DNA from 2 places in the Leptolyngbya sp. FACHB-541 genome. Region 2 is predicted to be linked to the other one. Evidence: predicted binding sites of a transcription regulator. Region 2 holds the regulator's gene; the other holds the start of a gene.
What was found. Region 2 encodes NtcA, which controls nitrogen genes in cyanobacteria. Its sites were predicted from a motif close to TTTGTANNNNNNNNTACAAA; they were not measured.
Positions count from the first base shown of each region.

Region 1: H6G00_RS25100 (P-II family nitrogen regulator) is a predicted target of NtcA. The motif match lies at 2,175-2,194, and genes of this name have one in related genera.

Region 1 covers NZ_JACJPC010000115.1:48,341-55,536, forward strand. The annotation lists gene H6G00_RS25090 (geranylgeranyl reductase family protein) at 122-1,252, shown strand; gene H6G00_RS25095 (hypothetical protein) at 1,381-2,019, opposite strand; gene H6G00_RS25100 (P-II family nitrogen regulator) at 2,272-2,610, shown strand; gene H6G00_RS25105 (adenylate/guanylate cyclase domain-containing protein) at 2,890-4,443, shown strand; gene H6G00_RS25110 (MinD/ParA family protein) at 4,513-5,280, opposite strand; gene H6G00_RS25115 (hypothetical protein) at 5,569-6,036, opposite strand; gene mrdA (penicillin-binding protein 2) at 6,185-7,196, opposite strand, start outside.
Region 2 covers NZ_JACJPC010000041.1:42,640-49,835, forward strand. The annotation lists gene pth (aminoacyl-tRNA hydrolase) at 1-543, shown strand, start outside; gene H6G00_RS06775 (hypothetical protein) at 726-1,037, shown strand; gene H6G00_RS06780 (DUF3146 family protein) at 1,069-1,332, shown strand; gene H6G00_RS06785 (pre-16S rRNA-processing nuclease YqgF) at 1,337-1,771, opposite strand; gene H6G00_RS06790 (DUF3084 domain-containing protein) at 1,820-3,301, opposite strand; gene ntcA (global nitrogen regulator NtcA) at 3,371-4,045, opposite strand; gene fabI (enoyl-ACP reductase FabI) at 4,425-5,201, shown strand; gene hisB (imidazoleglycerol-phosphate dehydratase HisB) at 5,383-6,036, shown strand; gene nei (endonuclease VIII) at 6,037-6,861, shown strand; gene H6G00_RS06815 (M48 family metalloprotease) at 6,867-7,196, opposite strand, start outside.

The DNA.
Region 1 (7,196 bases), on a different contig from region 2:
AACGTGATCACAGCCAGCCTGGATTCTAGACTGTGAACTACGTAGTTTTGGGGTTGAGTAGCAGAATGCCCAGTGTAACTACCAGATCAATTTGGTGTACTAGGAGCTAGATTCAAAGCTTATGTTTGATTGCATTATTGTGGGCGCAGGGCCAGCCGGTGGCACTGCGGCATATCATCTGGCAAAGCGCGGACGCTCAGTTTTAGTGCTAGAAAAAGCTTCCCTGCCCCGCTATAAGCCTTGTGGCGGTGGCGTATCGCCACAAGTAGCTGAGTGGTTTGACTTCGACTTTAGCCCTGCGATTTCAATCAAGGTCAATGCGATTCGCTATACCTGGAAAATGGGCGATCCAGTCGAAGCAAAGCTAAAGGACTCAGAACCCATTTGGATGGTGCGGCGGGATGTATTTGACCATTTCCTCGTGCAGCAGGCGCAGAAGCAAGGCGCAGAACTCCGTGACAATACCGAAGTTACAGGAATTGAGTTTAAGAGTGACCACTGGCAAGTTAATACTGCAAATGGGCCCGTCACCGGACGCTACGTGATTGCAGCGGATGGAGCTAAAGGGTCAATGGCAAAATGGCTTGGTTTCAAAGACCGCAAACGCCGTTTTGCGGGAGCGCTAGAAGCCGAAGCAGCAGCCAATGTGAAAGACCCCGAATCTGCTCATTTTGAGTTTGGTATGGTCAAGAATGGCTATATCTGGAACTTCCCTAAGGCAGATGGCTACTCGATTGGTGTAGGCACCTTCCGGGGTGGTGAGCAGCAAGATTTCAAAGCAATCTTGACCGAATACGCTACCCTGTTTGGCATTGACCTTAAGACCACGCAGCAATATGGACATCCGCTTTGCTTGTGGGATGGCAACCAAAAGCTGCATACGCAAAACGCGCTGCTAGCGGGTGAAGCTGCCTGTGTTGTTGATCCGTTTACTGCTGAAGGGATTCGTCCTTCCATCTTTACTGGAGTAAAAGCAGCAGAGGCAATTGATGGGGCGATCGCTGGGGACAAAAATGCCCTGGAACGTTATACCCAAGTCATTAGCGATGAATGGGGCGCTGACATGGTCTGGGCCCAACGCCTCGCTGGGATCTTTTACCGGGCACCTGGCATTGGCTACCGGGTAGGAGTCAAGCGCCCTTCCGCAACTGAGCGGATGGTCAAAATCTTGTGTGGCGAGCTGCGTTATGCAGACGTTGCTAATCGAGCGATGAAGCGGCTAGGTGCGGGGCTGATCCCGGGTATGGGATAGGTTGCTACAGTTACCCTTCCACTACCGCAGTCCTTAAGGGCGTAGCATTCAGCAGATGAACTCTGAACCAGACCGAGGATTTCTGCCCGAATGCTACGCCCCCAAGCGAAGCTTAAATTTCAAACCTTTCAAGGTTGCTTAGAGGCTTCTAGTGCCAGAATCGCTTTCACTTCTTCAAGCAGTTGATCTTGTTGCAGGCGAATTGCTTCTAGTTGGTTCAGCAAATCGGCTAGCCGCTGGTTTTTGTCTGGTTCAGGAGCGGACTTAGGCAAGGTAGCAACCGTAAACAAACTAATGATGCTGCACCAGACCCAGTGAATCAGCCTCAGCGGGGCGTGAAGTAAAGCAACCCAGGCTTGCTGCACCAGGTTGGCGATCGCCCCAATCAGTCCCCACAGCAGCACCAACAGCAACAGCCCGATCGCCAAAGCATAGAGCGGATGCATAATCAGCCACGCCAACATCGGGTGAGTTGTCAGCCAGTCTTGAAAGGAACCTAAGACAACGTTCTGCATTCCTTCTCCAAAAGCATTTCCCATACGTCCACCGCGCTGCATTGTTCCACCAATCATTCCATCCAGGGAGGTCCTAGCACTTGCTGCCGTTTCAGTTAGGGTTGCTTTAGTTTGATGAATAGGCTGGGCAATCGTCTGGGTTGCCTGCTCAGAAAAACTAGCAGCAGCGTTCTGAGCTTCTCCAAACATTGCTGTCAGCCGATCTGTGACCTGACTTTTGACCTTTGTCACCAAACTAATTCCCTGCTCCATAATTCCCCAACCTCCCTACTGCCATTATGCTAAGTAGTGCCCAATCCGCTCAATCTGGAATTTGTCTACTTCGTATTCCTTAAAGATGCAAGTTAAACAAAACCCGATTTTGAAAGACGGTAGTGGCAAGATGAGGATTGATAGCTCTACCGTAAAATGTATTGAATGTTACAAAATATCACTTCCTAGCGGTGGTAGAAACATTCATGCTAGTAAGCGCATTAGTGAACCGAGTAAGGAGTGAAGGGATACATGAAAAAGGTTGAAGCAATTATTCGCCCTTTTAAGCTAGATGAAGTCAAGATTGCACTGGTAAATGCAGGCATTGTCGGCATGACCGTTTCTGAAGTTCGAGGATTTGGACGGCAAAAAGGACAGACCGAACGCTATCGCGGTTCAGAGTATACAGTTGAATTTTTACAAAAACTGAAAGTCGAGATCGTTGTAGAGAATGATCAGGTTGACATGGTCGTCGAAAAAATTATCGTCGCTGCCCGCACTGGCGAAATTGGCGATGGCAAAATTTTCATCACGCCCGTGGACGAAATCATCCGCATTCGTACAGGCGAGAAAAATTTAGAAGCCATTTAAGCACTAAAAGCCCTTTAAACAACACACTGCCCTTCCAGGGCATACTCTATTCCCTCTTGCCGAGACAGCGAGTTATCACATCTCGACAAGAGGGAAAATTGTGCCTGATTTTTTGGAGCGAGGCTTTCAGGCAGGAATTTTGCGTATCCGATCAAAATTTGACTTGAAGGTTCTGCCCTACCAACTGAACTTAAACAGGCAAGGCGATTAGCCTTCAAAACAATTTCTACAAATGGAGAATTGCTATAGTTCAGTTCATATTCCATTGGGTAGGACTTGATGCTGTTTGACTCTGCTCCTGATTTGGCAGCAATTGAGTTACGATTGCGGCAGCTTTTGCCCGCTAGCTTATATGCAGAAATTTGGGTTGAGCCGTTGCCCAATAGCTTAATGCGGGTGTTTGAGCATTTGCGAACGCTTCAACATGTTTTACACGGCTATATGCCCCGGCAGGTTCTAGAATTGCCGCCCTGTCCAGGTGAGGTGCGTTATTCCTGGCAAGAGGGCACGCTGTTATTCACTGACCTAGCAGGTTTTACCCCTTTAATGGAGGCAAACGCAGCCCACGGTCAGCAAGGCGCGCTGCTGCTGCTGGACATACTCAATCGCTATTTCTCCGAGATGGTCGAGATCGTGAGCAAATCAGGTGGCGATCTGCTTGAGTTCACAGGGGATGCAATACTGGTGCAGTTTCTAGCTGACTCATATGAGAGTGATGCTGCTCAGGCGGTGCGAGCAGGCTTGCGAATGCAGCGGGCAATGGCTCATTTTGAGGATATAGAAACACCTCAAGGCAAATTTTGTCTGGAGATGCGAGTAGGGATTCATACTGGACGCTTTCTTACAGCAGACATCGGCACACCGATGCGAATGGCGCATGTGCTATTGGGCAGTACGGTACAGCAGGCAAAACATGCGGAGGGGGCAGGTGAGGTAGGCAGAGTTTGTCTAACGGATAAGGTGGGCGATCGCCTTCGAAGCAAATTCCGGCTTGAGTCTCTGAATGCAGATCTCAATGCAGATCATGTCTTGGTCAAGGATGACCTCCTGCTGGACCAGCTAGGGGAATATGACATCACACCCAGTCGTCGCCGCCTTTCCAGCTCCCTCTTACTCGATCGCAGCCCACAAGGATTGATTGCTGAAATTCAAGAAGCAGTAAAGCGAATCGAGCCGCTTGCCAGCTATTTGTCCACGCCAATTCTCAATTTGTTAGTTGAAAGTGCTGCAAAACGCCAAATTTCACCAAATTTTCCAGAAGCTACTGTCGTTTTTGTTAATTTGGTTGGCTTTCCGGAGTCGATAGATAAAGCGACCTCAGATGAGGTTAAGGATGTAGTCGGCAGCTTTTCGCGCACGTTTGCCTTAGTTCATGCGGCAGTGCGATCGCACGGCGGCATTCTACAAAAAGTCACCTATCATCTGGTTGGGTCGGATATCTTAATCTACTTTGGCGTTTTGGATGCTCACACAGATGACGCTGTGCGGGCGGCTAGAGCAGCTACAGCAATACAGGAAATCGTGATGAAACTGTCTACGCTGATGGTTGAAGGTCAACCTGCAGAAGTCACCTGCCGGATTGGAATCGCGTCTGGCTTTGTATTTGCTGCCGAGATTGGTGAACCCAGAGGCAGGCGAGAATTTAATATTCTCGGTGATCCCGTGAATACGGCAGCGCGATTGTCCATGCAGGCAACCCCCAATCAGATTTTGGTGACGGAGCAGGTTTATGGAGCGATCGCCCCCCAGTTCAGCGGTGAGCCATTAGGGAAGATCGCCCTCAAGGGCAAAGTTTTACCAACCGCTATCTTTGCCTTGCAAAGCCAGCTATAGAAGTACCGAAAAAGACGAGAAGGAGTGCGCCTTCTGATCTAGAATCACGTCTAGAGTGACAGCCGAGGATTAGCGTTTGCTCATAATTTGCTGAGCGATCGCTTCCACAATTCGACTCAGGGGATGCTGAGGATATTTCACCGAAAATATGCCTGCGCTAGCCAGCACCATCATTTCATCGGAGTGAGGCAAAACTCCAGCGACTACAGCACTATAAGCCTCCTCAACCTTTTGCTTGAGTAAATCAAAATCAAAGACGGTGGGCGCTTTGTTAACCACCATTAACAGCTTAGGAACTTCTAGCTTACGAGCCACATCCACCGTAACGGCCGTTCCTTGATAGTCCTGCTGATCGGGTCTCAAAATTAGCACCAGCACATCAGAAATGGTGATCGACAGCAACGTTTCCTCATTGAGTCCCGGATGCGTATCAATTAGCAGGTAGTCCAACCTCAACGCTTTAACCAGGTCTTGAAAGCCATCATTGAGCAATCCTACGTCATAGCCTTCTCGCAGCACCTTGGCAATTTCTCCAGCTTTGGCACTAGAAGGTACTAAGAAGAGCTTGCTGCGTTCAGTGCCTTTTCCCTCTAAGACTGAGGTGACATCATAGGCAACCTCCTGGATAGTACGGCGACCCCAAAGATAGTCATTGAGCGAGCGGTCAATCTGGTCTTCATCAAAACCAAAGAGAACGTGAATTCCAGGAGATTGAATATCAGTATCGACCACACCAACCCGATAGCCATGACGGGCAATCGTTGCAGCCAGATTAGCGGTTGAATTGGACTTACCCGTTCCGCCACGGTAGGAATGGATCGAAACGATCATAGACATGGGTTTACCTCTAGCCGAAGGAAGTTGGAGACAACCGAATGCAGCTTACTGTGGCTAAAACAACCTATCTTCAATTTGGATCTGCTGCTAGCTCAACCTCAACATTCAAGTCAGTTCACCCTGATTCAGCCTAATCTGGTTTGATTCCCGAAAATCATTTTGAGAGTAGGTATTCCCAATTCAGAAAATTTTTCTGCAAGTCTCTACCTTGGTTGCGTGTAGCATCATAACGCCAATGTAATGCAAATTGGTAGACGTTACCCCTGCCCTTTTCTACCTTTAAGGATGTTAATCAGAAGGACCCTCAGCCAGGCGAATGGTTCGCCCTGACTGCTCCGTGTGCACAACATAGGCTCCATTAGGAGTGTTGAACACGACGCGGTATCCGGGTGTGATCATCTCAGCGCAGAACTCTTCTGGACTGGGAACTCCTATGCAAGCGTTATTCCAATCTACTGGTTCAAACTGTTGTAGGGCGATCGCCCCACTAGTGATCCCCGTCTCTGCTGCCAAAAATGATTTAAGGTGCTCTGTTAATGAATCAGGCAAAACCGCAGTAGCATCCCCAGATGACCTTTGATTCAGATTGTCCGCTGCTGAGTCAGAAGGATCTGTGGTTGTTGCCGTTGGAGATGGGCTATCTGCTTCCAATGGGGCTGTCTCCAGGTTAACCGCGTCCGAATTCAGTGCTGGACTACAAGCACTTACCAGTATCAACAGCACGAGCGTTAAGCAGACAAAAATAATCTGGCGCATGGGAAACCTTTCCCTTTAGCTAAGGTACAAAATGTAAGCCAACGACTTACATCTACACCCTAAACCTTAGAGCCCTTGCTTTAGGGAGGAATTTTAGAGGTAAAACAATCCTTCTACCTCTAAAATTCCTCCCTAACCAAGCTGCCGATCAGCGCTGTCCAAAGTAGGTTTTGTAGATTTCATGGGCAATTGGGACAGCAGTTACTCCGCCGAACCCGCCACCTTCAACAACTACTGCAATCGCAATCTGAGGATCATCCACCGGTCCATAACCCACGAATACCGCGTTATCTTTTTGACCCGGTACTTCTGCAGTACCCGTTTTGCCAGCCGTCAAAGGAATAGAACCATCATTTAGCCGACGAGCAGTTCCTTCCTGCACAGCTGCAACCAATCCAGACTTAACGGCTTCAAGGTTTTCTGGAGTTATGCCAGTTGCGACTCTTTCTGCGGACAGGGTTTCAGTTTGACTTGTGAGCAAGTGGGGTTTGACGCGCCACCCACCATTAGCGATCGCCGCTGTCAAAACAGCCATCTCCAATGGTGTAACCTGAACCAAACCCTGCCCAATTGACATACTCACCGTGTCACCCGTATACCAGGGTTCGCCATACAGTTCTTCTTTTTGAGCTGGGGTAGGCACAGATCCCCGGCTGCCTCCATCTAACCCCAAATCAGTGATCCCAATGCCCAGTGCTTCTGACCAATGCGCGATTTGCTCTGGCCCAACGGCAATGCCAACTTGATAGAAAAAGGTATTGCTGCTGACCGCCATCGCCTTGCGAAACCCAATCGGACCGTAGCCACCGCTATGCTCATTGAAAACCGTGCCACCAACATTAATCGAAGCGTAGGTATTCACGATAGAGCTGGGAGAAAACTTACCCGACTGCAAGCCCGCTACGGCTGTGATAATTTTGAATGTGCTGCCAGGAGGATAGCCCTGCAAAGCCCGATTTAGGAACGGCTGGGTGTCTCCGTTGAGTTGTTGCCACTCTGACTCTGTAACGCGACGGGTAAAGATGTTGGGATCAAAGCTAGGACCGCTGGCGATCGCCAGCACTGCCCCCGTTTTTACATCCATTACCACCACTGCCCCTCGGCGTTGAGCAAGCGCTCGCTCAGCCGTCTGCTGTAAATCCAAATCCAGTGTTAACCGC
Region 2 (7,196 bases):
TTTGAGGCGATCGACCTGCTGGCGCGATCGTGGGGCATCAGCATGTCTGAAAATCGTAAGTTTCAGGCAGTTTTTGGCGAAGGACGAGGCCCACACGGCGAAAAAATTCGATTGCTGAAGCCGCTAACCTACATGAATCTTTCAGGGCAGTCAATTCGGGCAGCAACCGATTGGTTTAAGCTGCCGCCAGAATCGGTGCTGGTCATCTACGATGATATGGATCTAGCAGTGGGCAAAATTCGGCTGCGGCTCTCTGGCTCAGCAGGTGGGCAAAAGGGTATGAAGTCAGCGATCGCTCACTTGGGTACGCAAAACTTTCCTCGCCTCCGCATTGGCATCGATAGCCCCAAAAACTTTGCTTCCTCTGACAAAGACACCGTTTCTCATGTGTTAGGGCAATTTTCTAAAGCAGAAGAGCAGATTATGTCAGAGGTGCTGCAGATGGTCTTATCATCTGTCGAGTTAAGCCTAAAACAGGGAATTTCCAAAGCGATGAGCCTCTATAACAGTCGCTCTGTTGCTGCTGACAATAGCCTTGCATAACTTGCTAAAAGCCAAAGACTTTACTCATTTCTGCCTTAAGGCTGTTAGCTTAATCCTAAGACCTTCGCTAGATTCACTCTAAGCCTGTGTCAATACTCAGGCTGGAAATGCTGTGACTCAAAGATTCTAGGAAAGTCTAGAGCTAAATTTCTCCGGTTTTTGATTAGCCGAAAAAGCACTTTATGTTCAACGACTTTGGTTTAGAATCCCAACATGCCAGCTCACCAGAACCCACTCCAATCTTGTTTCAAAAAGTAGTTGATAAGTGTCATGTACTGTTGCCTGACACGCCACGACCAACCAGCGCCATTATTTTTGAAGACCAGTTTTATGTGTTTGTCAAATTCTTCCCAACCGTGGAAGCGGCTCGGCGAGGAGCTCAACGCATGACTGACAGAGGCAATACGGTTGTGCTTACTAGAATTCCAAAAGGACTGGTGCTATGGGTACTTGAACCTGAAGCGCAACCGGTAGGAACATCCTCCATTCAATAGGAAATAGCTCAAGTAGGAAATAGAAGTAACTGTGAGTTCCAAGCGTCTACCTGAAACGACTGCCTATGTCCGCATCACTCACCAGTCTTGGCAACAGGGCAGAATTGAAGGTGAGGTGACAGCGAGTGATTATCAGTGGCAGTTTCAGTGGCGCTTTAACCGAGGAGAGCTATCCGTTGAGCCTTCTCTAGGTAGAGCGCTGATTCAAGAACCACTAGGTCGCTTCCTAGAAAAATGTGACTACCAGCTTGAGCCAGGTGGAGATTATTCGTTTACGATTCGGGCAGAGATTTAACCGCCTAAGCCGTCAACCTGCCCAAATAACGCTCGATTAAGAGAATCGCTACAATGTCGTCGATTGGGCGGGGGAGGGTACGAATACCTTGTGGTAGAAGGCGAGACAAACCTTTTGGTGGATACATCTGCCAGTAGCGATCGCGAGCTTCCAGGGTGCTAAATCGCTCATCTACCATGACGATTCGCAGTGGTTCTGACAGACTGCTACTGAGCTTTTGCTTCCACTCTTTAGAGCTGGTTTGATCGCCCATCACTAGCATCGAAATCGGAAACTGTTTGCGTAACGACTGAATGGTGGCGATCGCCTCCTCTGCGGGGATCACCTCACAATAGAAGAGGCTGCGGTCTAGCCCCATGACTGCTACACCACACTTTTGGCGACCGGGATCAAAACCCAAAATAGCTGGCTGACTGGAGTCAAAGAACGGGGATACCATGCGGTTTGAAGAATAAAACCTGCGAGAATTCATTCAATTGAACTGTTCCTAATTATTCCGATCTGAATTGTTCCGGTCTGAATTGCTTGGGTTAGGGGCAGGCTGTTCCGGTCTAGGCGACTGCGAATCGGGTTGTTGTGGAACGAATAAGGGTGAGGATTGCTCTGTCCCAAATAAAACCTGGCCGTCTCGAACTGCAACTAGCTCTAACCTAACTGGACCCGCAGTATAGGTGATGTCTGAGGCGATCGCCTGGATTTCAACAGGCTGATTGTATTGCTTTACCTGGCGCAAAAAGTTGATCAAAGTTTGAGTTCGACCATCTGCAATTTGCGGTATGTCTAGCAATATGCCTGCCTGCCTGGCCCGAAACTGGGAGGCCGCTGCCAATAGCCTAATTCGGTCAAGCAGTTCTTCGTCCGTGGCAGCGGATGGATTGACAGAAACGGACGCTACAATTTCTCCATCTAAAAATACAACCTGATTGGGGGTGGCAGCCGCGAACACTTGAATGCAGGATTCTCCAGCTACAACACACGGTTCTCCCACGACATAGTTGCCTGCCGAAAGAATCCGCACAACGTATTCCTGTCCATCCCGAATTTGACTGACTAAACGCTCAACCTCAGCATTTGTAATATCGATGACTTGCTGATCTAAGTTATCTGCATCAGGTAAGATTTCTTGGACTGCGACTCGATTAGCCTCTAGCAATAGTTGATAAATTACCTGAGGCGCGACAGCCGGATCAACAATGCGAAAGGCACGAGACACAAGAGCTTGATTCCGCAGGAGAGCAACGTTGCCCTGGCGTAAGCCTTGAAACTCTCGCTCAAGAGATTGCACCTCTCGAACGAGGAATGTTCTTTGAGCTTCGAGTTGACGCAGCAGTTCTTCTCGTTCGGCGATCGCCTGATCCCGCAGCGCTAATTCTTCTTCCCGCTGTCGAATTAACTGCTGCCGCCCAACCTGAAGCTCCCGAATTTCTGACCGGAGGCTATTTGCCTGCTGTGTGACCCGACCCAGTTGAGCACGGGCCTGCTCAAAACTAGAACGGATCTGACCCAGTTGGCGCTGAGTTTGGTTGAGTTGGTTTTGAGCCTGGTTAAGTTGGGCAGCAGTTCCGGCTTGACGGGCGACCGCCGCTTCCAAATCCCGGTTAATCTGTCGCAGTCGCCTCCGGGCAGCCATTTGTTGCTCAATCGCCTGATCTCGTTGAGTCTCAATTTGCTGCTTTTCCTCGCTCACCTCTTCCAGGTCTTGGCGGGCAGTAGTTAAGTTCTCTTGAATTTCTTCATAGTCGAAAATACCGCGACGAAGCTGCTCACTTAAGGCAAACAGGAGCGCAAAAGTAGAAGCAGAAATAACGCTACCTGTGAGAACGGTAACAATCGTTGCAGTCTGTCGGGGGCGCAGGTTAAACAGGGTCAGCCGAGCTTTACCCACCCGCATCCCAAGGCGATCGCCCACCGTGGCGATCACCCCCCCCAGTACTAAAATTGCTGCAATCAGGACTAACTGAGCGGTCATCGCTGGTTAGAAACAGTCCAGATACAGCCTACTGCATTCTGAACGAGGTGAACGAGTCGATGCGTTGACTTAAGTAAATTGCTGGCTAAGGGCAACAGGATTATGAACGGTAATTTTCTTTTTGTGGATAGATATCATCTTATCTTGCCGCAGGTCACCTAGCAGACGAGTTACTGTCACGCGGGTAGAACCAATTGCCTCGGCGATCGCCTGATGCGACAACTTCAGGTCAATCGTGATCCCATCCGGGCTGGGCATGCCAAAGTCGCGGCAAAGAATCAGCAGGAAACTCACCAGCCGAGAACCCATATCTCGGTGTGCCAGCGTTTCGATCATCATCTCGGTTTGCAGAATCCGAGATGAAAGTCCCTGGAGCATCAGCATCGACAGCTCAGGGTTATCTTTCAGCGCCTTCTCAACCTGCTCAATTGGAACCGAGAGCAAATCAACAGGTGTAAAAGCAACGGCGTGGTAAAACCGATCAGAGCGATGTCCCGTGATTAGAGACAATACGCCAAACACGCTGTTTTCTCGCAGCAGAGCAACCGTAATTTCCTCTCCAGCCTCGTAGACTCTGGACAGCTTCACGGCTCCTTTGAGCAAAAAATAGACGCGCTCAGCGGGATCACCTGGAAAGAAAATAGTCTTACTTCGATCAAACGACTCCACCACAGGCGGAAAAGCCCCGCCACTCAGCTGCCGAAATACATTCGCTAGCGGTGGTCTATCTTGCGTCACTACCATACCCTCGCCCTACCCACTGTCGTATAGACTGAATCAGGTCATGCATAGATCCCCTGCTTCCTGTGAGAGATCTCTGACTTTAGAACACTAAAACTTAACTGCGAGACTGTTTTTTGTACACGACGATACAAAATCTGCCAACCTGTATCGAAAGTTCCTCAGTAAATCCACATAACTTTGCGTCGGTAGCGCTGAACTTGTTCAAAATTAAGCCAGGTTTGAGCTTTGATGAAGGGACTCGAAAGGCTTATGTTATCTACGATACAAGGCGATCGCCCTAAAGTGAAACGACCACACCAAAACGAATCCTCTATCCTTAGATCCTAGTTTTCCAGTATTCTCCTAGTTGCGCCTAAATAAAGATTTTTCACAGATTCTCATGCTGAACTTGACTGGCAAAAACGCTCTCGTCACAGGCATCGCCAACAACCGCTCGATCGCCTGGGGAATCGCCCAACAGCTTCATCAAGCTGGAGCCAACTTGGGCGTGACCTTCCTGCCCGACGAAAAGGGACGGTACGAAAAGAAAGTGGCAGAACTGGTAGAGCCGCTCCAACCCAGCTTGTTCTTGCCTTGCGACGTGCAAAACGATGAGCAGATCGAGTCGATCTTTAAAACCGTTGGGGAGAAATGGGGCAAGCTCGACATTCTGATTCACTGCCTCGCCTTTGCCAACAAAGATGACCTGACCGGCGGCTTCAGCAAAACCAGCCGCGATGGATTCAACCTGGCGATGGACGTTAGCGCCTACTCACTGGTGCAGCTTAGCCGCGCCGCTAGCCCCCTCATGACCGAAGGCGGCAGCATCATCACGTTGACCTATCTGGGCGGTGTTCGCGTCATTCCTAACTACAACGTTATGGGAATCGCTAAAGCAGCTCTGGAAATGAATGTCCGCTATCTCGCCGCAGAACTCGGACCCCAAAACATTCGCGTGAATGCCATCTCTGCTGGCCCAATCCGCACCCTGGCTTCTTCAGCCGTTGGTGGAATTCTAGACATGATTCACCACGTTGAAGAAATTGCCCCCCTACGCCGCACTGTCACCCAAACCGAAGTCGGCAATACGGCTGCTTTCCTTGCAAGTGACCTCTCTAGCGGCATTACAGGGCAGGTTCTCTACGTCGATTCGGGCTACGCCATCATGGGGATGTAAGGAAATTTCCAGCAAACAAAATGTCTGTAGGGGCAGGTTTAGCAACAGTTCTGTTGTTTCGATGCAAACACTTTGGCGAAACCTGCCCCTACCAAGGGTTTAAATTTCCTGCCAGAAATTTCCTAAGATCTTGAAGAGATAATAGAAATAGTTTTTTCACCAGCAATTTGGATTCAGGTTCATGCAAACCCGCGACCCCGCAGCGACTTCCTCAAAAAAGCGTCCTTCCTTTAATTTAGAGTTACCTGCTCGGACAGCCTCCGTTAGCCGAAAAACGGGTGAGACGGACGTACACGTAAGCCTGAACCTGGATGGACAGGGAAACTGCTCGGCAGCAACGGGAATCCCATTTCTGGATCACATGCTGCACCAGATTTCCTCACACGGTTTGATTGATCTGGATGTGCAGGCAACAGGCGACCTGGAAATTGACGACCACCACACCAACGAAGACGTGGGAATCACGCTGGGGCAAGCTTTAGCAAAGGCGTTGGGCGATCGCAAAGGCATTGTCCGCTTCGGGCATTTCCTCGCTCCCCTTGATGAAGCGCTAGTTCAGGTTACGCTAGATTTCTCTGGACGGCCCCACCTCAGCTACGGGTTAGAAATCCCTACAGAGCGAGTTGGCACTTACGATACGCAACTGGTGCGCGAATTTTTTGTAGCGATCGTCAACCATTCTCAAATGACGCTACACATTCGCCAATTGGATGGGATTAATTCTCATCACATCATTGAGGCAACCTTTAAGGCGTTTGCACGGGCGGTGCGAATGGCAGTCGAGGTTGATCCCCGCCGAGCGCATACCATTCCCAGTTCTAAAGGCGTGCTGTAGATGCCGGAAGGGCCAGAAATCAAGCAGGCGGCTGACCAGATTGCAAAAGCAATTGGCGATCGCCCCGTTACCGAGATCTTCTTTGCCTTTGAGCGGCTCAAGCCTTACGAATCAAAGCTAGTGGAACGAAAGGTTATATCGGTGACTGCCAAAGGCAAAGCTATGCTAATTGGCTTTGACAACCAACTGAGCATCTACAGCCACAATCAGCTTTATGGCAAATGGGTAATCAGAGCCGCCCATGCCTATCCCGCGACAAACCGCCAACTTCGGCTTGCCATCCACAACGAGAAGAAGTCAGCCCTGCTTTACAGTGCTTCTGATATCGAAGTTTTGACCGAGCCTGAGATCCTGATTCATCCGTTTCTGAGCAAATTGGGACTCGATGTCCTGGATGAAGCGACTACCGTTGAGCAGGCGATCGCCCGCCTCCACGACAAACGCTTCTACCGTCGCAGCTTTATTTCTCTATTGCTCGATCAGGGCTTTTTCTGTGGCTTGGGCAACTACCTTCGCAGTGAGGTACTGTTTGTCGCTAAAATCCATCCTACTCGCCGTCCTACCGACTGTTCTTCTGAACAGATTGATGCCCTGGCAGAAGCTGTCCTCTCCGTCAGCCGTCAGTCTTATCAAACAGGCGGGATTACGAATGGACTTAAGCTTGTCGCCCAACTCAAAGCTCAGGGGCAAAAGCGCAACGAATACCGCCATTACGTGTTTAACCGAGCCGACGAGCCCTGCTACATCTGTGGAACAGCGATCGTTAAAGAATTTTCAGGTGGGCGGCGATATTATTACTGTCCCACCTGCCAGCCCTGCGACTAATATTCCTACACCGTAGCAGGTGTCCCTGCAGATTGGGTTTGCTGTGCCATTTCGATCAGACGGCGAATCCGTTCCTCGGTGGGAGGATGAGTCCGAAATAGCGTCTGCAGCCCCTCTGCTGACAGAGGATTGACGATCAGCAAAGGCGACATGGCTGGGTTGCCGTGCATCGGGATTTGGTGTCCGACTTGCTCCAACTTTTCTAACGCACTGGCCAAAGCCGTAGGATTTTGGGTAATTTGAGCTGAACCTAAATCTGCGGCAAATTCACGGGTGCGCGAAATAGCCATCTGAATCAGAGCAGCAGAGAGAGGAGCCAGCACAATCAGGAATAG